Regions from separate parts of the Streptomyces sp. NPDC007872 genome, predicted to be linked through region 1. Evidence: predicted binding sites of a transcription regulator. Region 1 holds the regulator's gene; the other holds the start of a gene.
The links. Region 1 encodes HspR, which represses chaperone genes until heat shock. Its sites were predicted from a motif close to TTGAGNNNNNNNNNCTCAA; they were not measured.
Positions count from the first base shown of each region.

Region 2: lon (endopeptidase La) is a predicted target of HspR. The motif match lies at 1,927-1,945, and genes of this name have one in related genera.

Region 1 covers NZ_JBIAEA010000005.1:428,916-432,285, forward strand. The annotation lists gene grpE (nucleotide exchange factor GrpE) at 1-435, shown strand, start outside; gene dnaJ (molecular chaperone DnaJ) at 466-1,638, shown strand; gene ACFYNX_RS20595 (heat shock protein transcriptional repressor HspR) at 1,643-2,086, shown strand; gene ACFYNX_RS20600 (helix-turn-helix transcriptional regulator) at 2,188-3,171, opposite strand; gene ACFYNX_RS20605 (hypothetical protein) at 3,299-3,370, shown strand, end outside.
Region 2 covers NZ_JBIAEA010000001.1:807,215-810,584, reverse strand. The annotation lists gene lon (endopeptidase La) at 1-1,904, opposite strand, end outside; gene ACFYNX_RS03290 (GNAT family N-acetyltransferase) at 2,041-2,673, shown strand; gene ACFYNX_RS03285 (hypothetical protein) at 3,044-3,367, shown strand.

The sequences.
Region 1 (3,370 bases):
GAGTACCAGAACTACCGCCGCCGCGTGGAGCGGGACCGGGTCACGGTCAAGGAGATCGCCGTCGCGAGCCTCCTGTCCGAGCTCCTGCCCGTGCTCGACGACGTCGGCCGGGCCCGGGACCACGGCGAGCTCGTGGGCGGGTTCAAGTCGGTGGCCGAATCGCTGGAGACCGTCGTCGCCAAGATGGGTCTGCAGCAGTTCGGCAAGGAGGGCGAGCCCTTCGACCCGACGATCCACGAGGCCCTGATGCACTCGTACGCGCCGGACGTCACCGAGACGACCTGCGTGGCGATCCTGCAGCCCGGGTACCGGATCGGCGAGCGGACCATCAGGCCCGCGCGCGTGGCCGTCGCCGAGCCCCAGCCGGGCGCGGCCCCGGCCAAGGACGAGAAGAAGTCGGCCGACGAGGAGAGCGGTGCCCCCGAGGAGGGGTGACGCAACGATCGTCCGGAAGGAGGGACGTCGATGAGCACGAAGGACTTCGTCGAGAAGGACTACTACAAGGTCCTCGGCGTCCCCAAGGACGCCACCGAGGCCGAGATCAAGAAGGCGTACCGGAAGCTCGCCCGCGAGAACCATCCGGACGCCAACAAGGGCGACACCAAGGCCGAGGAGCGCTTCAAGGAGATCTCCGAGGCGAACGACGTCCTCGGTGACCCCAAGCGGCGCAAGGAGTACGACGAGGCCCGCGCGCTCTTCGGGAACGGCGGCCTCCGGGCCGGCGGTCCCGGCGGAGGCTCGTTCAACTTCGACCTGGGCGACCTCTTCGGGGGCGCCCAGGGCGGGGCCGGCGGCTTCGGCGGCGGTGGCGGCGGCATCGGGGACGTCTTCGGCGGCCTGTTCAACCGCGGCGGTGGCGGCGCCCGCACCCAGCCGCGGCGCGGCCAGGACATCGAGTCCGAGGTGACCCTCAGCTTCACCGAGGCCATCGAGGGCGCGACCGTGCCGCTGCGGATGTCCAGCCAGCAGCCGTGCACGGCGTGTTCGGGCACCGGCGACAAGAACGGCACCCCCCGGGTGTGCCCGACCTGCGTCGGCACCGGGCAGGTCTCGCGCGGCAGCGGCGGCGGCTTCTCGCTCACCGACCCCTGCGTGGACTGCAAGGGGCGCGGCCTCATCGCCGAGACCCCCTGCGACGTCTGCAAGGGCAGCGGCCGGGCCAAGTCCTCCCGCACCATGCAGGTCCGCATCCCGGCCGGCGTGAGCGACCACCAGAAGATCCGGCTGCGCGGCAAGGGCGCGCCGGGCGAGCGCGGCGGGCCCAACGGCGACCTGTACGTCGTGGTGCGCGTCGACGCCCACCCGGTCTTCGGCCGCAAGGACGACAACCTCACCGTCACGGTGCCGGTCTCCTTCACGGAGGCGGCGCTCGGCGGCGAGGTCAGGGTGCCGACCCTCGGCGGCCCCGCGGTCACCCTCAAGCTGCCCGCGGGCACGCCGAACGGCCGGACCATGCGCGCCCGGGGCAAGGGCGCGGTCCGCAAGGACGGCACGCGCGGCGACCTGCTCGTCACGGTCGAGGTCGCCGTGCCGAAGGAGCTGGACGACAAGGCACGCGAGGCCCTGGAGACCTACCGCGAGGCGACCGCCTCCGAGGACCCGCGGGCCGAGCTGTTCCAGGCCGCGAAGGGAGCGTGACCCGGTGGAAGGGCGCCGACGCAATCCGTACGAACTGACCGACGAGTCGCCGGTGTACGTCATCTCGGTGGCGGCCCAGCTCTCCGGTCTGCACCCCCAGACCCTGCGTCAGTACGACCGGCTCGGCCTGGTCTCCCCGGACCGCACGGCGGGCCGGGGGCGGCGCTACTCGGCCCGTGACATCGAACTGCTCCGCCAGGTGCAGCAGTTGTCGCAGGACGAGGGCATCAACCTGGCCGGGATCAAGCGCATCATCGAACTGGAGAACCAGGTCGCGGCGCTCCAGAGCCGGATCGCCGAGCTGTCGGCGGCCGTGGACGGGGCCGCGGCGGCGATGCGGCAGCGCGAGGCCCAGGTGCACGCCTCGTACCGGCGCGACCTCGTGCCGTACCAGGACGTGCAGCAGGCGAGCGCGCTGGTGGTCTGGCGCCCCAAGCGCGGCGAGTAGCACCGCCGTTCACCGTGCCGTGGAGCCCTGTGCCGCGAGGCCCCGTCGTGAGGCCCCCTCCACTTCCGTGGAGGGGGCCTCACGCGTGCTCCGGACACCCCCTAGTCGTCCCGGTCGAGGATGCCCGACTGGGCGATGAGGTAGCCGAGCTGGGCCCGGCTGCCGCTGCCGAGGGTGGCGGCGAGCTTGGCGATGTGGGCCCGGCAGGTGCGCACGTTCATCCCGAGCCGGCGGGCGATGGCCTCGTCCACGTGCCCCTCGACGAGGAGCCGGGCGATGGAGCGCTGGACGCCGCCGATGCCGTCCACGGAGGGCCGGTAGGGGACTTCCTCCTCCCAGGGGACGCCGTGCAGCCAGAACTGCTCGAAGACGCCGACGAGATACTGGACCAGCCCCTCGTGCCGCAGTTCCAGGGCGACCTGGCGGTCGCTGCGCGCCGGGACGAACGCCACCTTCCGGTCGACGATGATCAGCCGGTCGATGATCTCCTCGAGGGTGCGCAGGACGAGCCCGTAGGGGGCGACCCGCTCGACGTAGGCCAGGGTGGCGGGGTGGTGCCGGGCGGTGTGCTGGTAGAGCGTGCGCATGCGGACGCCCCGGTCGAGCAGGGGCTCCATGCGCCGCAGGGCCGCTTCGAGGGTGTCGGGGCGCCGTCCGCTGCCCGGCTGGACGGTGAGGAGTTCCACCGTGCACTCGCTGATGACCCGGTCGAGGGTGGCGTTGATGACGCTGAGGCCTTCGAGGACGGTGATCGCCTGGGTGGCGGAGGGGTCCGGCGTGTGGATGGCGAGGAACGGCTCGAACACGTCGGCCAGGGCGATGGCGTGCTGGCGGCGTGCCTGGATCTCCTGCTCTATGGGGTGGATGAGCTGGTTGAGGGCGATCGTGGGCGGGATCGGGTGCAGCCACTCGCTGTCGTCCGGGTCCGGGTGCAGGAGCGACAGCTCCTTCAGGCAGGGGGCGGCCGTGACCTCCGCACGGGCTATCCGACCCGTGCGAAGGGCCTTCGCGTACAGCTCCTTGCCCACGTCGCACAGTTCCCCGTGACTGTGCTTATGTCCGGAACCGTCACATTCAAGCCCCATTTACACCCCCTCAGGGTCATGCATTACAGGAACATGATGCCCGGCTTGGGTAGTGAAAAGGAGCGGGTGTGAGCCATCGTCTAGAGCGCGGGGGGGAGGCAGTGATCAAAAGAGGTGGAGATCGGCCATGACCAGGATGGTTCGTGCACTTGGCGCCATAGCCGTTGCGGCGGCTGCTCTCGGTGCGCTCGCCGTGGGC
Region 2 (3,370 bases), on a different contig from region 1:
AGGGAGGCCTCCACGAAGAGGACGTCACCGCCCGCGCCGGTCACGGCGAGGCCGGTGGCGACGCCCGGCACGGACGTCCGGCGCTCGGCCGGGTCCTGCGCGGACTCGGGCACGTGGTGCGGACGCCCGATCAGCTCCCGCAGGTCCTCGGGGCGGACCGCGAACGGCAGCTCCCGGTCGCCCAGTTCGTGCTGGGCCGCGACCTTCCGCAGCAGCCGGGAGATCGACCGCTCCAGGGTGCGGACGCCCGCCTCGCGGGTGTACTCGCCGGCCAGCTTCCGCAGCGACGCCTCCTCCAGGACGACCTCGCCGGGCTCCAGGCCCGCCCGCTCCAACTGCCGGGGCAGCAGGTGGTCGCGGGCGATGACGACCTTCTCGTCCTCGGTGTAGCCGTCGAGCCGCACCAGTTCCATGCGGTCGAGGAGGGCCTCCGGGATGGACTCCAGGACGTTCGCGGTGGCCAGGAAGACCACGTCGGAGAGGTCGAGCTCGACCTCCAGGTAGTGGTCGCGGAAGGTGTGGTTCTGCGCCGGGTCGAGGACTTCGAGGAGGGCCGCCGCGGGGTCGCCGCGGAAGTCGGAGCCGACCTTGTCGATCTCGTCGAGCAGGACCACCGGGTTCATGGACCCGGCCTCCTTGACGGCGCGGACGATCCGGCCGGGCAGGGCGCCGACGTAGGTGCGGCGGTGGCCGCGGATCTCCGCCTCGTCCCGGACGCCGCCGAGGGCGACCCGGACGAACTCCCGGCCCATCGCGTGGGCGACGGACTCGCCGAGGGAGGTCTTGCCGACGCCGGGCGGGCCGACGAGGGCGAGGACGGCCCCGCCCCGGCGCCCGCCGACCACGCCGAGGCCGCGGTCGGCGCGCCGCTTGCGCACCGCCAGGTACTCGGTGATCCGCTCCTTCACGTCGTCCAGGCCCGCGTGCTCGGCGTCGAGCACCGCGCGGGCGCCCCGGATGTCGTACCGGTCCTCGGTCCGCTCGTTCCAGGGCAGTTCGAGGATCGTGTCGAGCCAGGTGCGGATCCAGGAGCCCTCGGGGGACTGGTCGCTGGACCGCTCCAGCTTCTCGACCTCCTTGAGGGCGGCCTCGCGCACCTTCCCGGGCAGGTCGGCGGCCTCCACGCGGGCACGGTAGTCGTCGGACTCCTCGCCCTCCGCCTCGCCGTTGAGCTCGCGCAGTTCCTTGCGGACGGCTTCGAGCTGGCGGCGGAGGAGGAACTCGCGCTGCTGCTTGTCGACGCCCTCCTGGACGTCCTTGGCGATGGTCTCGGCGACCTCCTGCTCGGCGAGGTGCTCGCGGAGCTGGGCGGTGGCCAGGCGCAGCCGGGCGACCGGGTCGGCGGTCTCCAGGAGTTCGACGCGCTGGGCGACGGTCAGGAAGGGCGAGTAGCCGGAGTTGTCGGCGAGGGCGCCGACGCCGTCGATCTGCTGGACGCGGTCGACGACCTGCCAGGCGCCGCGCTTCTTCAGCCAGGTGGTGGCGAGCGCCTTGTACTCCTTGACCAGCTCGGTCACGGAGCCGGGCAGCGGGTCGGGCAGGTTCTCCTCGACGGCGGTGCCCTCGACCCACAGGGCGGCGCCGGGGCCGGTCGTACCGGCGCCGATGCGGACGCGGCCGCGGCCGCGCACGAGCGCGCCCGGGTCGCCGTCGGACAGGCGTCCCACCTGCTCGACGGTCCCGAGGACGCCGGTCCCGGCGTAGGTGCCGTCGACGCGGGGCACGAGCAGCACCCGCGGCTTCCCCGCTCCGGGCCGTGCGGCCGCCTGGGCGGCCTCGACGGCGGCCCGTACGTCGTTGTCGGACAGGTCCAGCGGCACCACCATTCCGGGCAGCACGACCTCGTCGTCGAGCGGCAGCACAGGCAGAGTGAGCGGCGCGGACGCCATGGACTCGGAAGCCATGATCTCCCCTTCGGCAGTCAAGTTGAGCTGTACCGACTCAATGCTTGTGAGCCCGTAGATGTTCCCGGACGCCTGTTCGCTGTGAGCGATCACTCTCGTGCACCCCTCGAACGGCCTATGTAATACCCCTATGGAGATGCGAGCCATTACATCGGCGTGGGTGAGGGGCTGGACCGTCTCCCGGGGCACTCCGGCCGCCGTCGACCGGCCCTGGGGGCACCGGATCGACGTGGGCCTCCCCCGGCACGTCCTGCGGCACGTGTTGCCCGCGCCCGACGCGGCCACCGTCGGCGCGCTCTGCGAGCGGCTCACCCGGCCGTACACCTGGCTCAAGGTGATGGCGGACGCCGAGGAGGTGGCGCCGTGGATCACCGAGGGGTGGACGATCCCCGACGACCCCGGCTTCATGATGGTCAAGCGGCTGGACCCCGGCGCCCGCCCCGCGCCGCCCGAGGGGTACGCCCGGACCGTCGAGTTCCGGGACGGCGTCGTCCGGGTCCGGATCCACGCCCCGGACGGCACCCTCGCCGCCCGGGGACAGATCGCCCCGACCGGCGCCACCGCCGTCGCGGACCGGATCGAGATGGACGCGGCGCACCGGCGCCGGGGCCTCGGCGCGAACGTCGTGCTCACCCTGGAGGCCGAAGCCGCCCGGGCGGGCGCCGCGACCGGCGTCCTCTCCGCGACCACGGACGGCCGGGGGCTCTACGGGGCGCTGGGCTGGGAATACCGGGGGCCGCTGACCGGGATCGTACGGGGCGAGGACTGAGCGCCGAACGTGCCGGACGCTCCGGACGCGCCGGGCAAGAGTGGAATCCGGCCGTCCGGCTGCGCCGGGGCGCTCCGCCGGGCATGCTCCTCCCATGACGAGAGGCGCGTGGGGAAGGCGATGCGGGGCCGCACTGCTTGCGGCGGCCCTGGCCGGCGGTGCGGCCGGCTGCGGAGCGGACGCGGGGGCCGGGGCCCCTCCGGTGCCGGGCGCGCCGGGGACCACGGCCGGGCCGGGCTCCCCCGGCGCCACGACCGGAACGGTCACGCCGGACACTCCCGGTCCCACCACCACACCGGGCTCCCCAGGCTCTCCCACCACGCCCGACACTCCCCGGCAGGACCCCCGGCCGGGCGAGGTCCTCGTCCAAGTGGTCGTCACCGGTGGTTTCGCCGGGGTGCGGAACCGGCTCGTCGTCCACCGCGACGGGGAGTGGACGGTCCGCTCCGGCGACAAGCCGCCCCGGACCGGCCGGCAGACCGCCGCCGAGGCCGCCGAGCTGCGCGCGGCCCTGGAGGACCCCGCCTTCGCCCTCGTCCCGGCGCGGCCGACCGGACGGCCCGTCGCCGACGGCTTCCGGTACGAGGTGACCCATCGCCACCGCGTGGTCGTCGCGGGCGACGACGACCGCCCGCCCGCGCTCCAGCGCGTCTTCGACGCCCTCCCGGAGGGCGGCCCGCCGACGAGCCCCTGAGGC